DNA from 2 places in the Tissierella carlieri genome. Region 2 is predicted to be linked to the other one. Evidence: riboswitches for the same ligand, from Rfam matches in the RefSeq annotation. Region 2 holds a riboswitch; the other holds the start of a gene.
The links. Region 2 has a riboswitch for thiamine pyrophosphate ahead of thiD (bifunctional hydroxymethylpyrimidine kinase/phosphomethylpyrimidine kinase). Riboswitches for the same ligand answer to the same signal wherever they lie in the genome.
Positions count from the first base shown of each region.

Region 1: it holds a riboswitch for thiamine pyrophosphate, as region 2 does, so the genes downstream of both, thiT (energy-coupled thiamine transporter ThiT) here and thiD (bifunctional hydroxymethylpyrimidine kinase/phosphomethylpyrimidine kinase) in region 2, are expected to answer to the same signal.

Region 1 is NZ_JAHLOH010000053.1:72,028-84,977, reverse strand. It holds gene KQI38_RS19420 (nucleotidyltransferase) at 1-255, shown strand, start outside; gene ylbJ (sporulation integral membrane protein YlbJ) at 309-1,526, shown strand; gene KQI38_RS19410 (ATPase) at 1,519-1,965, opposite strand; gene coaD (pantetheine-phosphate adenylyltransferase) at 1,971-2,453, opposite strand; gene rsmD (16S rRNA (guanine(966)-N(2))-methyltransferase RsmD) at 2,466-3,023, opposite strand; gene recG (ATP-dependent DNA helicase RecG) at 3,090-5,141, opposite strand; gene KQI38_RS19390 (DAK2 domain-containing protein) at 5,198-6,844, opposite strand; gene KQI38_RS19385 (Asp23/Gls24 family envelope stress response protein) at 6,863-7,219, opposite strand; gene rpmB (50S ribosomal protein L28) at 7,432-7,623, shown strand; gene KQI38_RS19375 (hypothetical protein) at 7,665-7,835, opposite strand; gene KQI38_RS19370 (thiamine diphosphokinase) at 7,922-8,557, opposite strand; gene thiT (energy-coupled thiamine transporter ThiT) at 8,727-9,275, opposite strand; TPP riboswitch at 9,333-9,432, opposite strand; gene rpe (ribulose-phosphate 3-epimerase) at 9,471-10,118, opposite strand; gene rsgA (ribosome small subunit-dependent GTPase A) at 10,120-10,995, opposite strand; gene pknB (Stk1 family PASTA domain-containing Ser/Thr kinase) at 11,005-12,950, opposite strand, start outside.
Region 2 is NZ_JAHLOH010000050.1:39,102-52,051, forward strand. It holds gene KQI38_RS18375 (hypothetical protein) at 1-1,854, opposite strand, end outside; gene KQI38_RS18380 (helix-turn-helix domain-containing protein) at 1,984-2,193, opposite strand; gene KQI38_RS18385 (DUF6179 domain-containing protein) at 2,378-3,742, opposite strand; gene KQI38_RS18390 (DUF6323 family protein) at 3,729-4,220, opposite strand; gene KQI38_RS18395 (HutD family protein) at 4,496-5,092, opposite strand; gene KQI38_RS18400 (MerR family transcriptional regulator) at 5,356-6,174, opposite strand; gene thiE (thiamine phosphate synthase) at 6,324-6,959, opposite strand; gene thiM (hydroxyethylthiazole kinase) at 6,943-7,767, opposite strand; gene cytX (putative hydroxymethylpyrimidine transporter CytX) at 7,751-8,962, opposite strand; gene thiD (bifunctional hydroxymethylpyrimidine kinase/phosphomethylpyrimidine kinase) at 8,962-9,783, opposite strand; TPP riboswitch at 9,863-9,961, opposite strand; TPP riboswitch at 10,049-10,147, opposite strand; TPP riboswitch at 10,234-10,332, opposite strand; gene KQI38_RS18425 (aminotransferase-like domain-containing protein) at 10,419-11,768, opposite strand; gene KQI38_RS18430 (aminotransferase class III-fold pyridoxal phosphate-dependent enzyme) at 11,889-12,950, shown strand, end outside.

The sequences.
Region 1 (12,950 bases), on a different contig from region 2:
CTTTATGATCTTTATCCATCCTATATTAGAGTATTAGGTGCTAATAAAAAAGGTTTATTCTTATTAAGTGAAATCAAAAAAAATTCTTCCTTACCTATTATAACTAAATTTGCTGATTATAAACATTTTAATAATGAATCTTTAGAAAAAATTCTTATGTTCGATAAAAAAGCAACAGATATATTTTTTATTGGATTAAACTCTTCAAGGCCACTATCAAATATGGATTATTATAATTCTCCTTATATTAAATAACACATCATATTAACCTTCTATAGTTCATAATATGAATTATAGGAGGTGCAAATATGAAAAATAAAAATGGGCATAAAACATTTAACTTTACATTATTTTTTCTATTAATAGTTATTATAGTTTTAATCGGAATCATAACTAACCCTAAACTTTCTCTAAGCAGTGCTGCATCTGGCATAGCAGTATGGTTTAATATTATTTTACCCTCTCTTCTACCTTTTTTTATTATATCTGAAATACTCATCGGGTTAGGCTTTGTTGATTTTATTGGTAAATTGCTACAGCCATTAATGAGACCTATCTTCAACGTTCCAGGAGAAGGAGCTTTTCCATTGACTATGTCCATATTATCAGGATATCCAGTAGGCGCTAAATTAACATCTAGGTTACGAGAAGAAGGTCTAATAACAAAAGATGAAGGTACTAGACTGATATGCTTTACCAGTACTTCTGGACCTCTTTTTATGCTGGGAGCAGTTAGCATTGGAATGTTAAATGACTCTAAGCTTGCACCACTTATTATTATCCCTCATTATTTATCTGTATTGGTTTTAGGCTTATTATTTAGCTTTTATAAATCCAATAATAGAAGGCTTATTATCTCAAAAAAAAGAAATCTATTTGAAGAAATTCAAGAATCATATGTTACATGGATAAAAACAAAAAAATCCATAGGTTCTTTGATAACAAAGGCTGTCAAAGAAAGTATGGATACTATTATATTGATAGGTGGTCTAGTAATCTTCTACTCAGTAATAGTTGAAATATTATTTAATATGGAATTCTTAAATAATATAATCTATCATCTAAGCAATTTATTACCTATAGATATACAATTAATAAAAGGTATAATTATAGGATTTTTTGAAGTTACTATAGGCTGTAAAAATATTGCAGCTTCACAGTCAAGTTTAATTACAAAAATATTAATCCTTAACTTTACGATTGGATGGAGTGGTTTCTCTGTTCATAGTCAAGCACTCAGCTTCATCAACAATACAGATATAAATACTAAGCTATATATAGTATCCAAATTCTTACATGGAATATTATCAGTATTATTTGGCTATGCACTATATCTGTTAAAATATCAGAACTATATACAGCCTACTATTTACTATCCGATGTACTATAATAATCAATTTAATTTGTCTAATTGGATTTATTTACTTACTAGTTCAACAAAACTTGCTTTAATTATGATTATATATATATTCTTATTATCAATGCTTGTTTCAACAGCATTTAAGACATTAAAAGGTTCTAATTAGAGCCTCTTAATTCTTTTCTATTTTCATTTAACAATTGAATTAACTCTTTCAGATTCTCTTGAGTCTCTTCTAGAAGACTATCAGCATAATCCATGGCACCAAGTCTAATTTCTTTGGCATTTGTTTGGGCTTTTGTAATTATTTCTTCTGCCCTGGAATTTGCTTTTTTTGTAATCTCATCATCATCAACTAACTCTTGTAATCTATATTCTGCTTCCTTTAATAACGTATCTGCATCCTTTTGAGCTTCTGCTAGAATTCTTTGTCTTTCTTCTTTTATCCAAGTTGCTTGCTTGATTTCATCTGGTAACTTAATTCTAATTTCTTTCAATATTTCTAAAATTTCAAATTTATCCACCATAACTTTCCCTGAGAATGGTAAGCTTGTCCCAGCTTCTACAATATCTTCAATTTCATCAATTAATTTTAAAACTTCCATAAGTATTATAGCCCTCCTCTAAATTTATTCTTCAAAGCTTGTTCAACAACTTCAGGAACAAAACAGGAAATATTTCCACCAAACATAGCTACTTCTTTAACAATGCTTGAACTTAGATATGCATATTTACTGCTAGATACCATGAAAAAAGTTTCAAGTTCATTGTTTATTTTTTTATTCACTAAAGCCATTTGCATTTCATATTCAAAATCTGAAACAGCCCTTAGACCTCTAATCATAGTTGTACAATTCATTTTTGTTGCATAATCAGTAAGAAGTCCAGAAAAATAGTCTATCTCCACATTAGGGAATTCTTTTGTAACTTCCCTCAACAATTGAATTCTTTCTTCTAATGAAAAAACACTTTTTTTTGAGGGATTATTTAATACAGCTACAATAAGATGTTCAACTTTTTTAGAAACTCTTTCTATAATATCTAAATGACCATAGGTAACTGGATCAAAGCTACCTGGATACACTGCTTTCATAAAATTTCCTCCTTAGTCCATTCTCTTGTAAAATGATAAAGATTTGCTGCCATATCTTCTAAAATCTGATTTTAGAAACCCAGATAAATTGTCTTCTAAATCTAATTCTTTTTCATGTTCTATTATTATTATACCATCATTAGCCAAAATATTTTCCCTATTAATTACCTCTAGTAATTTTTCAATTAAACCATTCTGGCGAAAAGGAGGATCCAAATAAATATAGTTAAATACCAATCGTTTTATACCAAATTTCTTTACTATCGATAGAATATCAGATTTAATTACAATACTTTGTGATAAAAACTTTGTATGCTCCAAATTTTCATTGATAATATTTATACTTTCTATAGAATTATCTACAAAATAGCAAGTCTTTGCTCCTCTACTTAAAAACTCTATACCTATAGAACCAGAACCCCCAAATGCATCTAATACTACACTATCTTCATCAATATGTCCTAATATATTAAATAAAGATTCCTTAGTTCTATCCTCAGTTGGTCTTACACTCATTCCTTTAGGTACTTTTAATTTATGTCCTTTTCTTAAACCTGATATAACTCTCAAATATTTACCTCCTTAAAAACTATATCACTAGTATTTTATCATATATTGCCAATATTAAAATAGAAATTAATTAAATGTAGAATATTCTCCTAAATTTGAAAACATTTCTTGTATTTTTTTCTTTAATTCTCTATATTTTTCTTGTTCTAAGTTTGGATCTTGATTTACTATATTTACAGCTTCTTTTTGTGCTACTTTTAAAATATCCATATCTGTAAATAAATTTGCAACTTTTAGCTCAGGTAATCCATGTTGTCTGGTTCCAAAGAATTCTCCAGGCCCTCTAAGTTCTAAATCTTTTTCAGAGATTTTAAATCCATCAGTAGAATTTTGTAATACTCTCATTCTCTCCCTAGATATTTGATTATTACTTTCATTTATTAATATGCAATAAGATTGATGTTCACCTCTACCAACTCTTCCCCTTAGTTGATGTAATTGAGCTAATCCAAACCTCTCTGCATTATAAATAACCATGATATTGGAATTTGGCACATTTACTCCTACCTCTACAACAGTAGTAGATACAAGTATATCAATTTTGTGATTTTTAAATTCTTCCATGACTAAATCTTTTTCCTTAGGTTTCATTTTACCATGTAGCAGTCCTACTTTAAATTCTTTAAAAATATTATCTTTAAAATCCTTATATAGTTCTTCCGCAGCATTAACAGTCAAGGTTTCACTTTCCTCAATTAAAGGACAAACTATATATGCCTGCCTACTTTCTAAGATTTGTTTTCTAATAAAATTATTAATCCTTTCTATCATCTCAGGCCCAACAGCATATGTTTCTATTTCCTTTCTACCTGGTGGCAATTCATCAATAATTGAAACATCTAAATCTCCATATAAAATAAGGGCTAAAGTCCTAGGAATTGGAGTTGCAGTCATAACTATTACATCTGGATTATTACCTTTATGTGATAAAATAGCTCTTTGTTTCACACCGAATCTATGTTGTTCATCTGTTATAGCAAGGCCTAATCTATTAAACTCTACATTTTCTTGGATTACAGCATGAGTCCCAATTAAAATATCTATTCTTCCTTCTTTTAAGTCTAGTAAAATTTCTTCTTTAGCTTTAGGAGAAAGACTTCCAACCAATAGCTCCGTCCTAATATTATAGCCAGAAAAAAACTTTCTAATTGATTCAAAATGTTGACTAGCTAATATCTCTGTAGGAGCCATCATGACAGCTTGATATCCAGAAGATATAGCCTTAAACATTGCAAGGACTGCTATTATAGTTTTTCCTGATCCCACATCTCCCTGAACTAGTCTATTCATTTGAATGTCATTTTCCATATCTGCTTCGATCTCTTTAAAGACTTTAATTTGTGAGTTTGTAAGTTCAAAAGGTAGCTTTTGGATAAAGTCATTTATTTCTACAGTTTTATTAAACCTAATACCTTTATTATTTGTAAAATTTCTATTTTTAATAATAAAAAGTCCCATTTGTAAAGTTAAAAGTTCTTGGAATGAAAGTCTCTTTCTAGCCTTTTCCAATAGTACACTATTCATAGGAAAATGAACATTTATGATAGCATCCTTTATATCCATAAGATCATATTTATCTATTATTTCCTGTGGTAAAAATTCTCTAATCTGATCTATATATTCCTTGATAGAATAATCTATTATCTTCATAATCTCGTTATTAGTTAATCCTTCAGTTAAGGAATATATAGGAGTTATTCGACCTACCTTATTCATAGTTCCTGATTTCTCAAAAACAGGACTCATTATTTGAATCTCCATACCTACCTTATTTATTTTACCGTTTACTATTATTTTTTCACCAACTATAAATTTATCTTTTAAATATTCTTGATTGAACCACACTAAATAAGCATTATGAGAACTATCTTTGACGGGAATTTTTATAATAGATAAATTTCTTCTAGGTCTAAGTATATTGGCTTTACCAATTATTTCAACCTCTAAACTTACTTTTTCACCTATCATACATTCTCTCAAAGTCTTAAATTTTGATCTATCGTCATAATCCCTAGGTATAAAATACATTAAGTCTTCTACAGTATTTATATTTAATTTTCTTAATCTAGAAGCTCTTTTGGGACCTACACCTTTTAAATATTGAATATTTACTGCCATATATGATCCCTCCAAAATTAATCATATTAAAAAACCCCACCAAAGGGCAGGGTAAATTATTCTACAGAAAATATATAGTAGTATATAGGCTGACCACCAAATATTAATTCTATATCTATATCATTATACGCACTAGATAAATAATTTTCTAAATCCTCAGCTAACTCTTCAGTTAAGTCACTTCCGTATAATATTGTAATTAGTGAAGTATCCTCGTCAACCATATTATCAAGTAGTTTTATAGCAACTTCATTTATCTCCTTACCATTTGCTATTATATCGCCTTCAGCAATTCCAATAATATCATCTTTATATATTTTTGTATTATTAAATTCTGTATCCCTAACAGAATAAGTAACTTGACCTGTTTTAACGTAAGCTATGGACTCTTTCATACTTTCTGTATTTTCATCTACAGATTTAGACTCATCGAAAGCTAGTAATGCAGCAATCCCCTGAGGTATAGTCTTAGAAGGAATAACTATAATATTTCTAGAACTAAGTTCCTTGGTTTGTTCTGCTGTTAAAATAATATTGCTATTGTTAGGAAGTATAAATACATTTTTACCTGAAGTATTATCAATGGCCTTAAGTATATCCTCTGTACTTGGATTCATTGTTTGCCCACCAGAGACTAAATAATCTACATTAAGTCCCTTAAATACTTCATCAATTCCCTCCCCAATGGATATTGCTACAAAGGAATATTCCTTTTCAAAATCATTATTTTCTACATTATTAGACTTAGATAATTCCGATTTTAATAAAATCTCCTCATGTTGATATCTCATATTATCAATTTTTATATCTGTCAGTTCTCCAATACTAAGAGCTTTCTCAAGTACTATTCCAGGGTTATTTGTATGAACATGTACCTTTATTAGACCTTCCCCACCTACTACAAGTAGTGAATCGCCTTGTAATGATAATTCATCTCTAAATAAATCAATGTCCTCATATTTAGTATTAATTATAAATTCTGTACAATAACCGTATTTAATATCATCAGTATCTATATGTTCATGGTGGATATATTCCTTTTGTTCCACCTTCTTCTTTTCTGGGGTCTTAACTTCGATTTTATCAATACCTGCTAAAGCATTATATGCACCTGTCAATACATAAATTAAACCTTTGCCTCCAGCATCCACAACCCCTGCTTGCTTTAAAACTGGAAGCATTTCTGGAGTTTTATTTAAAATTATTTCTCCATGATTTATTACTTTTTTAAGAAAAACTAAAATATCTCTCTCTTCTTTACAAATAGAAATAGCATATTCTCCACACTCTCTAGCTACTGTTAATATAGTCCCTTCTGTTGGCTTCATAACAGCTTTATATGCTGTATCAGCAGCCTGTTTAAAAGCCTCAGCAAGTGTTCTAACATCAGCAGTATCTTTTCCATTTAAACCATTTGCGAATCCACGAAAAAGCTGTGATAAAATAACACCTGAATTACCCCTAGCCCCCATTAATGATCCATGTGAAGTGGCTAATGCTATTTTAGAAACACTATCTTCATGAAGGTTAAGTCCTTGCTTTATAGCAGAATTTACTGTAAGCGACATATTTGTACCTGTATCTCCATCAGGAACAGGAAAAACATTTAAGGAGTTTACCTCCTCTTTATTATCTTCTAGGAACTTTGCTGCACCAGCTAAAGCTTTTTTAAGCATTGCCCCATCTAGAATTTCAATTTTCAATTATAGTACCTCCTCAAACTACTTTTCAACTCTTATTCCTTGTACATGTACATTTATTTTGTCTATTTTTAGACCAGTTAAATTTTCAACATTAAACTTAACCCTATCAATTATATTCTCAGCAACTACAGAAATCCTTACACCATATTCCAATATAACATGTAAGTCAATAGTCAATTTATCATCCTTTGTATATACCTTTATACCTTTAGATAAATAGTCCCATTTCAATAACTCAAATAATCCATCTGTCGCATTCTTTGAAGCCATACCCACTATACCATAACTCTCCATTGCAGATATTCCTGCAAGAGTGGCTATGACATTGTCATCTATACTAATTGCTCCATATTCTGTATTGGTCTTGGCTGGCATGTATAATCGCCTCCTTCTTTTCAATATACCATATTCTATATTTTACCCTAAATGTAAAAATAGTTCAACTAAATCCTATGATTATAATAAGATAATAATACATTTTGGTTGCATTTTTACTAATTATTATGTTAGAATATAATGTGTTATTATTGAAATGTAGAAAATATACTTTAAAGTATTTTCAGTAGTAGATTAAGGAGGTGTTTTTCATGGCGAAAGTTTGTGAAGTATGTGGAAAGGGAAAAGTATTTGGTAACAAAGTTACTTTCTCAAATAAAAAGAGTTCAAGAAGTTGGTCACCTAACATTAGATCAGTTAGAGCTGTAGTTAATGGTGGAACAAAAAAAGTTAATGTATGTACTAGATGTTTAAGATCTGGATATGTTGAAAGAGCACTATAATTATGTAATAAAATAAGGCTTCCATATAAAAATGGTAAGCCTTATTTTATTTTTAGGATCAATGCTCCCATTATAAGTAATCCGATTCCAATTAATATTAGAAGTACTTCTATAGGTATAAACTTAATAATTATTAAAAAACCAACTGCAGCTAAAGTTATACCTATTATTTTTCTCATTTTTTGTATATACCTATAGTAAAACCTCTTCATAATCAACACCCCTATAATACTTTATTATATTGTATTCAAACATTAAAGAAATAGTTACAAAAAGCTTAGGATAATTATCCTAAGCTTTAATCTTTTGAAATAAATACTAATGCTTTTCCTCTATGAATTTCAATTATTCCAATATCATCAATAATTTTGTTACTGATTCCGTGGGTAGATCCAAATTTAATAAATTCTCTATCTAAATTATAGAAAAAACCCTTTAAAGATATAATTATTCCCTCTTCTACTATTGGTACAATAGAGATATATTTATCCTCTAAATACTGTAATTCCATATAGTTGTCTATTAAATAGATAATATTATTATCATCTATGATTTTTCCCTTAATTCCTTTATCATGTAAAGTATTTAGCAAAAATATATTTGCCATGGTATGGTCTTGTCTAGTTCCTGTCACTCCCATTAGTATAATTTCCTTATACTCTTTATCTATTAAATATTCCATAGCAAGGGCAGTATCAGTTGCATCTTTAATAGATGAATACTTTTCCACAGTTATATTGTTATCTTTTATATAATTTAATGCAGATTCGCTAATAGAGTCTAAATCGCCCATTACTAAATTAGGCTTTTTATTGATTTTTGCAAGATGATTCATTCCTCCATCTGCACATATAATAAAATCAGATTCCTTAACTACTAACTCTAATATACTATAATCTGTAATAGTCCCACTTGAAATGATTAACCCTTTCATTTACATCATCCTTTTTTATAACGAATAGGAAAGTTCTACGTTAATAGTATAGTATTAAGAACTTTCCGTCAATGAATTTTAAGCAAATTGTCCAAATCTTTGATTTTGTGCAAGTAACCTATGCAGTGACCAAGAAAAACTTCTGCTAATTTTCATTTAGAAGTTTTTCTTATTTTGCTTTTATTGCCTTATTTAATGGTTTCCAAATAATTGCGATTACAATACAAGAAATAATTAATTCTGGAACTAAATAATAAGCATTATATTCAATTGAATAAATCCAAGGATTTTTATCTCCAGCATATTCAGCAAAAAAAACTACACCTGATAAAACATGTGATATCATTCTTCCCAATATCCCTATAAATACAGCTAAAAAAACATTTAAATATCCTTTAAAAGAATTCTTGTCCTTTATATAATATGCAATTCCAGCTAAACCTAGCAAACCAAAAGCTAGCGGATAGTCTAACACAAATTGAATTGGATGATAGAAATAAGGTTTTAAGATAAATTGTAATATACCATAAGTACTTCCTATGGCTAATCCCGGTATTAAACCCCAACGAATGGCAAATAAAATAATTGGAATCATACTTCCAGCAGTAACTGATCCTCCCATAGGTGCCTCATAGACTTTAATATAACTTAGTATAGTAGCTAGAGCAATCATCATACCACCTTCTGTCAACATCTTTACATCCCATCTTTTCACCATAAAAACTCTCCTCCTTTAAATTAATAAACCCATTACCAACGTAGGCAATGGGTATTTAAAGGCTAATACACACTTCCCTACGCTAGCATTACCTAGGTCAGGTCATAAGGGTCGGGATAAATCCACTCTCAGCCAATTGGCTCCCCTAGTGTTAATCTTCTTCAATTAATTCTATTATAGCATATAATTATTAATTTACAACTGTTTAAATTGTCTAGTTCTATGTTCTATATCTTCTGCTCCAAATACATCTGAACCTGCTACTAATAAATCAGCACCACAATTTAAGATTTCCTTGGCATTATCTAATTTCACTCCACCATCTACTTCAACAATAATATTTAGTTCTCTTTCATCAATTATTTTTCTTAGTCTTTTTATTTTTCCCTTCATAGACTCAATGAAGGATTGTCCCCCAAACCCTGGATTCACTGTCATAATAAGAACTAAATCTAAATCCCCTAAAACATACTCTATAGACTCTAATGGTGTAGCAGGGTTTAGTGATACGCCTGCCATGATGCCATAGGATTTTATCTCCTGTATAGTTCTATGAAGATGAGTAGTTGCCTCTTGATGTACAGTTATTAAATCAGCACCTGCATCAACAAAATCCTTAATATACCTTTCAGGTTTATCTATCATTAAATGTACATCAAAAGGGATTTTAGTAATTTTCCTCAGTTTCTTTATTACTGGAGGTCCAAAGGTAATATTAGGTACATAGATACCATCCATTACATCTAAATGAAGATAATCGGCACCACCATTTTCTATTTTCTTTATTTCATCCTGTAAATTAGCAAAATCTGCTGAAAGTAATGAAGGCGCAATTTTAGCCATATTAGTACCTCCTAATGTTTTTTATTTCTTCAAGGAAAAGTAAATAATTTTCGTATCTCTCCTTAGCAATATTTCCTTCTTCTACTTGTTTCTTCACTTCACAATCTGGTTCATTTCCATGTAAGCAACTAATAAATCTGCAATTTTCTCCATATTTATATATTTCTTTAAAATAATTTTTTAATTGAATCTCTTCTTCAATAAAATCTATATTTAAAGAACTAAAACCTGGAGAATCAAGAACAAAGGCATTATCGTGTAATTCTAAAAGTTCAACATGTCTAGTAGTATGTTTACCTCTTTTAGTCTTAGTGCTTACATCACCAGTCTCCAGCTTGAAATTCCTATTAACTGCATTTAATAGAGATGATTTTCCAGCACCTGAAGGACCAGCAAATACTGATATATTATTATCTAATGCAATTTTTAATTCATCAATACCAATTCCCGTTAGTACGCTAGTATTTATCACTCTATATCCTATATTTTCATAAATAGTTTTCAGTTCTAATGCCTTCTCTGGCATTAAATCAGACTTATTTATACAAATCATAATTTCCAGTTTTTCATGCTCAGCCATTATAAGAAATCTATCTAATAGCCAAGTATTAACATCTGGCTTTTTTATGCTCATGACTATTATAGCTTGAGTAATATTTGCTACTGGTGGCCTTAAGAGCTGAGATGTTCTTGGATATATTTCTTCAATATATCCTGTATTATCTTCATCGCTTATCCTAATCTTTACTTTATCTCCTACGAGAGGAGTTAAGTTCTCCTCTCGAAATATACCTCTTGCCCTACACTCTACTATACCAGATTCTGTTTTTACATAGTAAAATCCACCAATGCCTTTTATTATTATCCCATTTACCATAAAAGCCCCCTATTCATCCTTAGTTATAGTCCTTTGATGCACAAGTGTATCATTACAGTATACTTCAAATACAGCACCTATTTTACCACTAAATGTTTCATAAACTGATTCTTCAGTAGCCTTATGCTTTTTATTATATACTATATCTGTTATACCATCTTGAGTTCTTAGTATCTTAATTGTGGTCTCTTCTACCTCTGGCAATGGAGTCAATAAGAAGGTTATTGGTCTCTCCTTATTACTAACATCATTTTCTTCTCCATTATTAATAGATTCCTCACTCGGTCCACTACTTATAAATAAATCAACAGCAGTCTTTGTCTCTAACTTTGTTCCTTGTACATAACTTTGCCAAGTTACTTGATCTTTAGCTACAGTTTCACTTGGCTGAGGTGTTATATCCCCAACTTCAAGGCCTAAATCAAGTATTTTCTTTTTAGCTTCTTCAATATTAAGTCCAACTACTTTTATCATATTTACATGCTTTATTTCTTCCCCTTGGCTTACAACTAATTTAATTCTAGTACCTGGTTCTACAGAGCCACTATCTGGATCTTGACTAATCACCACATTTTCAGGTATGGTGTCTGAATGTTCATAGTCTACTTTTGTCTTTAATCCGGCATCGTTAAGAATTTCTTCTGCATCTGCTAAATCCCTATTTACTACATCGAGAACTTTTACAAGATTATCCCCTTCACTTACGGTCACTTCAATAGTATAACCTTTTTTTACCTTAGCATTTTCTTCTTCGTTTTGAGTCATAACTTCACCAGCTTTGAACTCACTACTTTTCTTTCTACCAACAACTTCAAATTTCAAACCTAAATCTTCTATTTCTTTTTTAGCTTGTTCTTCTTGCATTCCAGTTATTTTAGGAACAGTGACTTCTTCACTAATAAAGAAGCTTTTTAATTTATAGGCTCCTAACCAAATACTAGTTGCCAATAGAAATGCCAAAAATATACCTAAGAAAATAATTTTTCCGCTACCATCCTTCTTACTTGTCTTCTTTGTACTTTTTACCTGTTTCTTGCTTTTCACAATTTCATCATCCTCTACATCAACTATAGGAATTATTTTAGTATGGGAATCATAACCATTTATATCTTCAAAATCAGCATCCTCTATATTGTCTCTTACTTTTTTTAAATCCTTTATTAGTTCAGTAATATTGCTATATCTGTCTGCCTGCCTTTTTTGGACGCATCTTAAAATAATATTTTCAAAGCCTATAGGTATCTGACTGTTTAACTCTCTAGGAGGCTTTATATCTTCTTGAACATGTTTTAGTGCAACAGTTATTGGACTTTCCCCTTGATAAGGTAATTTTCCTGTTACCATTTCATACATAACTATACCAAGAGAATATATATCAGACTTTTCATCAGTATATCCTCCCCTAGCTTGTTCTGGAGAAAAATAATGAACAGAACCCAAAACATTAGAAGTGGTAGTCACTGTAGAACTTGTTGCTGCTCTAGCTATACCAAAATCTGTAACCTTAACTCTATTATCATCTGTAATCATAATATTGTGTGGTTTTATATCTCTATGAACTAAATGGTTTTTATGAGCATGTTGTAAAGCTTCTGCTATTTGATAGGAATAATCTAATGCATTCTCTATAGATAATTTACCTTTTTCTTTTATAAGTTCTTTTAATGTCTTGCCCTTTATATATTCCATAACAATATAATAAATCTGATTATTTCCATCGCTTTCCACACCAACATCATATATATTCACTATATTTGGATGAGAAAGACTAGCAGCAGCTTGAGATTCTCTTCTAAACTTTCTAACAAATTCTTCATCATTTACAAATTCATCTTTTAAAACCTTTATAGCTACAAACCTATCTAGTAGCTGGCACTTTGCTTTATATACTAAAGCCATGCCTCCGCCTCCGATTTGTTCTATTATTTCATATCTTCCACCTAAAATCTTGCCTA
Region 2 (12,950 bases):
TAAAGCTGTAGAGCCACCTGAACCTGACACAGATTGCCCCAATAAGTAAACAAAGATTTCTTTTTTGCCGTCTCCATTAAGATCAATATAATTATAAGAATATGCAACCTTTCCATCTTGATTTTTATCGTACTCTAAATAATCAATAATAGCTTTTTCTAATTTTTCATTTCTTTCAGTTTCAGAAGATTTATATTTAATACCTGAAAAATCTATTGCATCTGATTTAAATTCTATTATCTCATCTTCATTTATTATTTGGTTCATCTTATCTATTAAATTCTCTGTAATTTTATTATCATTTTTGGCTATTTCTTCTGTATAAGTCTTCAATATATCATGTAATACTAAATGCTCATAATTTTCCATTGCCTTATTATAACTTTTAAGAGCATCAGAATTTACCTTATGAGTTGTAAGATCATGGATTGAAAAGATATATCCTCTTAAATACCATTCATGCATTTGATTTACTTCTGGTAAATATTTAGAATAAGGATACATCAACATAAACTCTTCCATAGCTGCAATTCTTGAAGCCATTTCATCTAATGGTATTTGAACATATTCTTCAGAAAGTCCTGGTTTACTAGATTCTGCTGCAAATATCTTTAAATAATCACTAATCTCGCTACTTACGGAGTCACTAAAATTAAAAAACTTCTCATAATCTATAACAAAATAGTAACTTCCTTCGGCTGTAGCCACTTTTAATCCTATACTGTTGGCATTTAGAAGTAATTCTTTCAAATCTTTTTCCTTTGAAAAAGTAGAAGCATTTTTAATAATATTTACATCATTTAAATCAGTAGCTTTCAATTTATATGTTTTCATGATGCCTTGATTTTCAAACATTTTATATTTTTCCTGATATTTATTGAAGGTAGTATTCATTGAACTAAGCTCTTCATTTAAAGCTGACAAATATGTCCTAACCCCTTCACTATTATCTCTTATAGAAAGTTTATCTTTATTTTCATTTAAATAATCAAATGCTTTTGATAAATTCCCTTTATTTATAAATTCATTATAATTAGATACTACTTTTTTATCTGTTTTTTCTTCTTTAGGTTCTCCTACCTTCTCATATTTCACAAAATTAACTCCATCTTTTCCATTCCATTTATACCATATATTAATCTTTTCTGAGTTGACAGAACTGCTATCCGCAGATTCAGGATCAATTTCTTGTATGGAAAATTCAAGTATCCCATCCTTATCAATATCTTTTATCTCACCATTTGGATATACTGATAAAAGATTTGCTTTTTTAGAGCTTATTCTATTAACTAATTTATCATTCTCAAGAGTAAAAAGATAAAATTGTCCTGAATGTGCTCCTACATTGGAATTTATAAAAATTGCATTTTTTCCTGTTTTTCCTTCTCCTATAATTATATTTTCAACTCCATTATCATAATTCATAGAAACTCTATCTATTTCCTTATACTCACCATCTTTATATTTATATAATACTAATGTACCTTCATCATCCATGTTGCTGAAATCTCTTTGTTCATACACTATAATTTCAGGAATGTTATCTCCATCTAAATTACCTATATTAAAATGTTTACTTATTTTTCTCTCATTTTCCTTACTATATTTTGTTAAAAGATTAACTCCTAACTCATTAGCTAAATTCATATATTTATTATCTTTCATATAATCGTAGCTTTTATCATTTTTATTAATAATTGCAGATATTGAGTTTTGTAATCTGTCACTTGCTTTAGTCTGTTCTGCCATAGCTGTAATTCCACTCAAATATCCCAGTGATGCTTGTGGTAGTGGTGCAATAGCTATAGTAAAACCTAATGTAACTGAAGCAATTCTTCTTATTTTCTGTCTCATTTTTATTCTCCTTTTTTTATTGAATTAACTTTATTATATAACTAAGAAGTCTAGGAGTATTTACAAAAAAATTACATAATAATTACATAATGGAATCAAACTAAATAGATATTCTTTTTATCTCCCATTTTATTTTAAATTATAATTATTTTTCTTCAATATTTCTTTGAAATAATATCCATGTAGTGGTAAAAAAGTAATATCAGGATAACTTTGTCCTGTTTCCCATTTAGAAATAGAGGCCTTTGAAATACCGATATATTTTGCTAATTCTTCTTGAGTAATACCTTTTTCTTTTCTCTTAACTACTAGTGTTTTTGCAATATTTATTTCCTTCATCTAATCACCTCTCGCTTTAATTATATTTACTGTTGCTAAAAATTTCAAAGGATTTGCAGTTGATTTTGAAGGTCAGACATTTATTGCATACTCATCAATATTTTGATACCAAACTCCATGAGCCTTAGTAAAGAGTTGACTGAAACAACCAAATTTAGTTGTATTCTCATTCCAGATAAAAAGATTATCCATCAATAATGACATCCACCATTTCAAAAATCTGTTCTTTTCTATCTATTGGAAGATGGTTTATATAATCTTCTAAATTTAATCGAAGCTCATGTTCAGCTTCAGATAAATCTACAGCTTGAATATCCGATTCAAATGAATTCCGCTTAATGAGTGCAGCAATCTCAATATCTTCAAGCATATCAAAGACTAAAGCCATCTCTTCACCATTTAGTTCTGCATCAAAAAGGATATCTTCCAAATCATTAAATGACTCTACTTTTTCTTTTATAATTGCAATCTTATCCAATGAATATTCACAGACTAATAATTGATTAATTAATTTTCTATAATCTTCATCTTCCATCTTTACACCAGGCAAAAACTTAATCTTCTGCTTCAAGTCAGGATTAATCGGAATTACAAATACTTTATCCAGAGCATTTGTCTTAATTCCATAGGCAATATTAGATGTGATTTTAGGTAAGCTTCTTTCAATATACTCTTGAACTAAAGGATTTATAATATTCATCTTTTCAATTAATTTTTTAGCCGCATTTTGAATCTTCAAGGCAAGTGAATAATTAGTATCCTTTGATAGCTCTTTATCTAAAAATTGAATTTCATCTTCTGAAATCTCCAATTTTTTAATACTTTTATTGGCAAGCAAGCACCCTAGCCCCGCCGTCAATACATGTTCAAAGATATTAATTAGCAAATCTTTATATCCTTCGTCATATCCATAAAGGAGATAGTGAATATCTTGTGTATCAAAATTTCTACAAAACTCATTTTCAATAAGCAAATTCTCAAGATATTTTTGAATAAATTCAATCCCCTCCAAATTAATCACTGGATTACAGAGCTGATAATCTATTGATGCAGGAGTCTCATGAGCCTCATAATCTGGATTATATGACCTAAAAAAAGTTCCTATCCCATTATCATCAAGGGTTGCATTATAAGTATAATTTAATGTAAAAACCTTATTCTTTTTAGCCAGCTTGTAGATATGTTTTACAGTGCGAATTTTCTCATCAATCAAATCTCTCCCCTTCTTATAAATTTCATCAATCCTTGTTGATTTGAGTTCACTAACCGCACTGTGAGCATCAGGTAATGATTTTAAATACAGCCCTATTGTGTAGAGATTGGATTTCATTATATTCTCAGCAACCTCTACTCTTATGGAACTACTTTCGCCACCATTGTATCTTTCACTTTTATATGCTAAAAAATCAATACATTGCAACTGAATATTTTCAATATCTGAATCATATAGAAGTCCACAAGCATATGCCTCTTGCAGAATCGAAATAAAATACGATTCTTCACTCAAATTATTACTATCAATGATATGTCGATTTTTAATATTCCCCATATTCATCCTCCTCATATTCTTCCAAATCCTCCGAATAATCCGGAGGATATCCATATCTTAAGTTGCGAGCCATATTAGCAAGTTCTCTTTCTGAAAGTAATTCCAATGATCCCTGGCATTTTCCATCAAAACTATTCTTCATAAATTTTATCAATTCATCATCGCTCATCAAATCAAGTGTTTCATTTTTATAAAAATAAAAGATTTCAGTAAGTTCGTGAAGTGTTTCAGCATAGTTGTACATAGAAATATAAGGGGAATCACAAAACTCTTTAATTATTTTGTTGATGGAACCTCCTCCAAATTCAATCCGACCATTGGTTTTTAATGCCAGAGCACGAGTTTCAACTAGTTCGACAGCATCATGATGGGATAAAGTCAGCCTAAACTGAGCAGTAAAATCATTACATCTTTCTATTTCTGCCACAGCTTGTTTTAATATCAAGGATGAACCTAAGCTAGTTATTTCGAATAACAAAATAAATCTCCTCCTATGATAAATTATTTTTATTTTTTTCAATATCCTATTGACACGCCCTTTTAAATATGTTATGATAAAAATGTATAATTGTATATTTTTGATTTATTGCGTATCTTATATCATATCATGTACAAATATAAAAAGCAATAAAATAATTACAGCGAACAGTTATGTTCGTTTTTTAATTATTTTATTGCTTTTATTGTTATTCCTGTATATCAATAAATTAAGACATAATGTCTAAAATACAGCAAATGCTCTTCTATGTTTAATTATACATATACCTTTGCTATTAAAACATTAGCTAGATTTTCAGATCTTAGTTTTAGATTTAGAGTATTGTTATTAGACCTAACTAAAAGAGTCTGAAATGGGCTAATAGGATTTGTATCTCCATTGATATCAACATATACCTCATTATCCCAAGTATATATGAAACAAAAGGCTTCCTTAAAATCGAAAGAAATTTCTTCTACTACTAAATGTTCTTTGTCTATATAAATGCTCTCAAGCTGTCCTTTAGCTCCATTCCTAAGCATCAAATTAAAATCTCTTGCCAGACCATAACTAGTAGTATCTATTGCTCCATCAAATTCGTATACTTGAAAGGGCTTTAAATTGATATATTCTTTATGATTATGTGTTAATTTAAGTTCATTATCAAGTGGCGTAATAAATCTATTTACTCCTTCTAATTTAGTAAACTCTGATTTTTCTAGTTCTACTGTGGCAGAGCTTAATCTGAATTTAAAATTAAACTCTTTATAATTTGAACCTTCTGGATAGATAAATAATTGAGTAGTCTTCCCTCCTGACCATTCTGTTGTTATATAATCATCCTCTTTAATTAGTCTTGTCTTAATCTCCATTTTATTCTCCTTATTATTTTGATAGTCTTGCACATCGATATATGGGATTTTATATTAAAATTTGCTGCTGCATGACGTGCAGAATAACCTGTACTATGCATATATTCTATAACAGATAGTTTAAAATCGCCACTATAAGTTTGGATTTTAACTAAATATTAGATTTTTTCTCTAACTTTTGGAAATCAATTCATAGCGGGTAGTATTTATAAAACATCAAAAAATCGTCCGTATTTATAACAGACGATTTTTATCATTTCATTTTATTTCTTTTTCACAGGGTAGCATACTTCCGTTACCCATTCTTCAGGATTCTGTGTTTCATAGGGACTAACATGGTAAATACAGAAGGATAAACCATTAAATTCATATCCATTATCTCGAATCCAGTTGGCTACAGCTTCATTCACTTCTATAACTTGGTCATAACTTCCCTTGTAGGTAGCTGATGCAATTTGAATGGGGGCAACGGTCTTAAATTTAACATTTTCAGTGTCTTCATAATTTCCACGCACTGATTTCTGAACTTCTACATCTACTCCACTTTCCTTATACTCTCCATCATGAAAGATAGCTAAAGTATAGCACGGTTCACCATCTTGCATATGAAGAGACGCTGTTTCTTCCATGAGAATATTCCAAAGCATTCCTTCCTGATCATAGTTAGGAATTATCCTACGTACGCTTGCCACATATCTTTCAGGAAGTTCTTTTAACGTTACATTGTAATTCATTGTCTTATCATCCTTTCCAAGTCTCTGAATAGTAGTCTCAATGAGCAGTAAACGTCGATTTATTTCCTCCGCTTGTTCTCGAATTTCTGTCTGTTTTAACAATAAATATTCCCTTAGAGCCTGTGGATTTTCATAATTTTTCAGTATTTTAGAAACAGATGCCAGGCTAAATCCCATATCTTTTAGTGCATTAATACGACCTGCAAGAGGCAATTGTGCTTCACTGTAATATCTATAACCTGTAAAATCATCTATACTCTCGGGAATAAGTAAACCAATCTCATCATAATGACGTAGCATTCTTATACTGATCATTGATAGTTTTGAAAAATCACCTATTTTTAACATTTATCTTATCTCACATATATGTGTTTTTTGAGCTCAATTACAGTATAAAGTATACCATAGTGTAAGAGTCAACAAATAATTTAAAAATTATCTGTTGACTCTTGAAAACTATACTATCTAAATCAAATATGCAGCTCTAAAAGCAGTCATCAATTTTTTCCTTTCCTAAACATACTTTTTAACTCCTTAGCCGCTTCTTTTATATCTGGTTGCGAAATAATAGCTGAGACCACTGCAAGCCCATGGATATCTATGCCTTCAAATTTTGGTATTGTAGTCTTATTAATTCCTCCAATCACCACAATAGGCAGTTTAATATGTTCTCGTATTCGTGCAAGTTCATCTATGGATGTAATCTTTGCATCTGTTTTCGTACCAGTTGTAAACATTGCTCCGACACCAAGATAGTCTGCATCCTCTGACTGTGCATTTATTGCTTCTTCAAAGGTAGATGCAGATACACCAAGGATTTTATTGTCACCAATCAATTTTCTTGCAATGGTTGCAGGTATGTCACTCTGACCAACATGTACACCATCAGCATCAATCGCCAATGCAATATCAATTCGGTCATTAATTATTAATGGAATCTGATATCTATCTGTAATTTCCTTTATTTTCATTGCTATTTCAAAAAACTCTAAAGATGAGCAATTTTTCTCTCTCAATTGTATTACCGTACAACCGCCTAAAATGGCTTGCTCTACAGCAGTTTCCAGTTTTTCTGTACTCATAAGCTCTCTATCTGTTATAAGGTAGAGTGTATAATCAATATTCGGTTTCATCTATCTTCGCCCTTTCTACGAAATATGTGCTGTTCATATTTGATAAAGTATCAATGATACCAATATGAAAACTACCTGTTCCCATTTCTCTAGTTTTTATAAAGGAAATCTCACCGGCAATTCCCATTGCAGTAATTCCTGTAACCGTTGCTGTATAGTAATCCTTTGTTATACCGCAGAAACTACCTACAAGTGCAGATGTCATACAGCCTGTACCAGTCACTTTGGAAAGCAGTTTATGACCATTGGCTACTTTAGCAACACGAATGCCATCTGAAATGACATCTACCTGTCCTGTAATTCCCACAACACAAGAATATTTATTCGCCACTGACTTCGCAATAGCTTCCGCATCATTTCTTTCATCTGCTTTTGAAGTATCAACTCCTTTTGTAGAAGCACTTAGTCCAGCTACAAAGGAGATCTCTGATAAATTTCCACGAATTATATCTATTTTTACTTCTGAGAGAATTTCCTGTGTTGTTTTGTTTCGCAGTGAAGAGGCACCTGCTCCAACAGGATCTAAAACTACGGGAATATGAAGTTCATTGGCTTTTTTTCCTGCGATAATCATTGAAGTAATAGTTCGTTGATTTAAAGTTCCTATATTAATTACAAGAGCAGAAGATATTGAAACGATTTCTTCTACTTCTGCAACATCATCTGCCATAATAGGAGAGGCTCCTATTGCCAAAATGGCATTTGCACAATCATTTACTGTCACATAATTAGTGATATTATGAATCAGTGGATTTTTTATCCTGACTTCGCGGAGCAAGTCCACGCAAGCGTTAGTTAAATAATTCATTAGTATTTCCAGCCTTTCTTTTATTTATAATAAAACATATAAAACCAATTGCCGCCATTACAGGCAACGTGATTCCTATAATAGAGTTATAAGGCATAAGTAAACGATAAACGATAAATCCAATCACCCATAAAATTATGTTTCTTATGCTATGAGAGTGACTAGGATCTATATCTTTTTTATGCAACAGAAAATAATCCACAAACAGAATGGCAAATAAAGGTGCAAATACAGAACCTATAAGATATAAAAAATTCTCATATTGACTAATAGGAACAAACATTGCAAGTAATGAACCTACGACACATGCAATAACAGCAGCAAACTTTTCATTTACCTTTTTATTTAAATTCGCTGTGCTTACTCCTGCAGAATAAACATCGAGAAATGTAGTAGTAACTGTAGAAAATAGAACAATTACAAGAGCAATCAAGCCAAGTCCTGCAGACATTAATATGGCTGTAATATCCGATGTGCCAGCGTAAATTGCTGCACCGAGTCCAATTACAAACATCACTGTACTACCAACAAAATAACTTATTACACTCCATAAAGTACCTGTGATTTTCTTCTCCAACTTTCTTGTATAATCAGATATAAGAGGAAGCCAAGAAAGGGACATAGCTACATTAAGTTCAACCGCGGTACCAAAGTTTATAGTTTCTTCCATTACAATTACTCCACTAGTATTTTTGAAAACCGTAAAACCAAGAATAATTGTAAATATAAACAAGACCGTCATCACTACAGTATTTAATTTTGACAGATTTTTAATACTAATTACTACCCAAATACAAATAAGTAATCCAATAACCATACACCATAACCTTTCATTCTGATAGCCCCAAAGATGATTTGTAATTCCATCAAATGCTTTTGCTCCGTTAATAATCATAATTGCAGTCCAACCAAGAAGCTGTAATATATTAATCCACGAAAACCCAAATGAACCATATTTACCAAAAGAAATGCGAACAGATTCAGCAGCAGAAAGGCCAGTTTTTGCACCAATCAGCCCCGCTGGAAAAAGAATAGCTCCTCCAATTACATGACCAATAATAATAGCCCAAATACCTTGGGCTAGTCCCAAAGGAGCAAGCAAGGCTCCTGTCATAATTTCAGCAATAGATACTGCTGCACCAAACCATAATAATATTTGACTAAAGGTAGACACCTGTTGATTTTCATTTTTCATTATAAATCTCCTTTACTTTCCTTAATATTCAAACCATTTTTATATAGGTCATAAAAATGATGTGTTGGTCCATTACCCTTACCAATGTTTAACGAATGTTCAATTGCTGTAGTAATATATTTTTTAGCCTGCTTTACAGCAATAGGCATAGTCATACCAAGTGCAAGATTGGAAGCAATAGCCGAAGAGAAAGTACAACCTGTTCCATGAGTATTTTTTGTATTTATACGCTGAGTTTCAAAATAATAGAACTCTTTACCGTCATATAAAATATCCAGTGCATCTCCAATAGCATGACCACCTTTAACAAGAACATTTTTACACCCCATATCATAAATAAGCTTTGCTGCTATTTTCATATCTTCTGTACTGCTTATCTTAATATTTGATATCTTCTCAGCCTCTGGGATATTAGGTGTAAGTAAATCAGCATAAGGTAGTACAACCTTGATCAACGTATCTATGGAATCGGGGTCCATAAGTGGGCAACCATTTTTCGCATACATTACAGGATCAATTACAACATTACACGGCTTATATTGCTCCAGTTTTCTTGCTACTGCCTCCATACAAAGTTGTGTAGACAGCATACCAATTTTCACAGCGTCAACCTCAATATCCTCAAATACTGCATCAATCTGCTTCTCAATCATATCTGGAGTAATATTTTGTATATCGATAACACGGCTCGTATTTTCTGCTACTACTGAAACAATGACACTCATTCCAAACACCCCATGTGCAGAAAACGTCTTTAAATCTGCTTGTATCCCAGCACCTCCACTACAATCTGATCCAGCAATACTAAGTACCTTTTTCATTGAAATTCCTCCCTTTGTTCTTTATATATAATAAATTAGGGTACTTCTCTACACGGAGAAGCACCCTAATCAAATACAATAATGTAAGTGATTTGCTTCCCTACGTTGGTATTAACCAACAGGTTCAAAGGGTCAGGTTTTACCTTCTCAACTATTTATAGTCCCCCCGCAAATGTTAATTATATTCATTTTTATACTTAATAACTCTATTTTAAATAATAATAGGGTACTTCTCTACACGGAGAAGCACCCTAATCAAATACAATAATGTAATTGATTTGCTTCCCTACGTTGGTATTAACCAACAGGTTCAAAGGGTCAGGTTTTACCTTCTCAACTATTTATAGTTCCCCCGCAAATATTAATTATATCAATTTTTATACTTAATAACTCTATCTAAATAATAATAGGGTACTTCTCTATACGGAGAAGCACCCTAATCAAATACAATAATGTAAGTGATTTGCTTCCCTACGTCGGTATTAGCCAACAGGTTCAAAGGGTCAGGTTTTACCTTCTCAACTATTTATAGTCCCCCCACAAATATTAACTATATTGATTATATCCCATAGTAATAACATAATCAAGCTACAAAAGTATAATTTTTTCTTTAGCTTTTATAAATACTATTATTTTTATTCAGCTTTCATAACTGAAATTATAGTAGCCAAAGCATCTATACTTTCTTGTGGAACACCAGATATGCAAATCCTTATGTAGTTATAATTCCTCTGATTCTTCTCTTTAGACCATTTTTCTGGAAAGAATTCTAATGCTGCTTTTACAAGAATCCCATGATGTTCAAGTTTCTTTTCAAATTCTACAGCCTCTATATTCTCAGGCAGATAGAGCCATATGAATATTCCATGTTCTGGAACATACCAACTGAAACCTAACGGGCTTAATGATTTAACGATTTTAGCTGCCTTCTTAAGTTTAGTTTCATAAGATTTTTTGACTTTTTTAATATGTTTTTCGTACATTCCTGATTTTATAAAAATATCCAGTGCTGCTTGTGGAATTTTTGATGTATTCAAGTCACTAATATGCTTAATATTAATCACTTCCTCAATCATGGATTCTGGAAGTACTGCTGCTCCCATCCTTATTCCAGGCATGAAAGCCTTTGAAAAGCTTCGTATATAAATAGTACGTTTGCTTATATCATAATAATGTATTGACATAGAACCTTTTCTTGAGCCTAAATCTGCTAAATAGTCATCTTCTATAATAAGCACATTATATTTATAAGAGAGTTCGGCAATTTTCTGCTTGTCTTTTTCAGAAAGAGTATAACCGGTAGGATTATGATGTCTTGGTATAACATAGAAGGCAGTAATTTCACCTGACTTAAATATTATTTCCATTTCTTTATAGTCAAAACCATCAACTCTCCTTTCAATTCCTATAATATCAATACCTAAATGATCTGCCAATTTTAAAGCAAGACTGTATGTAGGAGATTCAACAAGTAATTTACCTTTACTTTTCCCAAATAGATATTGAAATACTAACCCTATAGCTTGTTGGGCTCCATTGGTAATTATTATCCTTTCAGCAGCAGTATATATTCCGTCCTTCTCAAATTCATACTTTAATGTATCCCTTAAAGAAGATAGTCCACCACTAGATTCATATTCAAACAATGTATTTTTATACATATCAACTGCCTTATTCATTACATGAGTGAATTCTCTATATGGAATAAGTTTTTCATCTGGCTTAACTGTCCTAAAATCCACCTCTTCCTGCACCACCTTTAACCTTTCTTCTGAATCAATCAAGTAAAAACCTCCGCGAGGAATACTATATACCTTATGCTCCCTTTCCAATTCGTTATATGCTTTATTTACAGTTATTTTATTTATAGAAAGGTATGAAGATACTTCTCTGCAACTTGGAAGCCGCTGACCATTTTTTATTTTCCCATCCTTAATTTCTCTAAATATAAAATCCTTAACCATCTCAACTTTACTTTTTTTCATCATTTTTCACCTCTACACCATATTTTGTAATAGTACAGAATGAATTTTACATAATTGAACTACTATATTTTTCATTATATACTTAACCTAAAATAATTCAATATATTGGAGGTAATAAAGGTGGATGAACTATACAAAGATAGATGCATGAAAATGTTTGCAAGTCCAGATACTTCCATAACAGTCATGGAAGCTTTAGGTACTCGAATCAAAACTAAAGAATATGGAGAACTGATTGATTTTGAATCAGGATGTTGGGCTGCTGTCCTAGGTCACAGCAAGAAAGAAGTCGTGGAGACTATAGTTGAAAATGCGGGACATTTATTTCATACTCATCAATATTTTGATACAGAACACCCAGGGGCCTTAGTAAAAGAACTTACTGAAGCGTCTAAACTTAATGGAAACTATAAAGGCACCTTTATGTCATCGGGAAGTGAGGCTGTTTCTCTAGCTGTTTTACTGGCTGAACTTGTTACTGGTAGACTAAAGAAACTCTCCTTATCAATTTCTTATCTTGGTACATCTCCAGAACTGAGAATGCCTAGAAACCTTAATCAATGGGTAGATCTAGATGTATATGAATGCCTCAACTGTACAAAAGATTCCAACTGCGAAAAATGTGGTAAGTATAATCATATAGATTTCTCACATATGGCTGCATTTGTTTTTGAATCTGGAAATTCAGGGGGTCTTGTCCTATGTCCACCAGATAAGCTAATCACATTTTTAGTTAAAAATATTAGAAATTCAGGAGGCTTTGTTATAGCAAATGAAGTTACGACAGGCTTCGGCAGAACTGGTAAATGGTTTGGATTTCAACACTATAAGGTCTTTGACTGTGAATCAAGTTCTCCTGATTTTATTGCAGTGGGTAAAGGTCTTGGAAACGGCTATCCTATAAGCGGCTTGCTGGTTCATTCAGAGTTGGCAGAGATAGTAGAGTCAATAGATTTTAGATACGTTCAATCCCATACGGACGACCCTCTAGGTTGTATGGTAGCAAGGAAAGTAATTGAAGTCATGTTAAATGAAAATCTCGTTGAATACGGAAATAAAATAGGAGAATATTTTCGTCATAAACTAGCTGAAATAGGTGAACGTACAGGTGGAATAATGGAAGTACGTGGAAGAGGAATGATGAACGTTGCGGTTCTTGATAAAAGACATAAAGCATCAGAA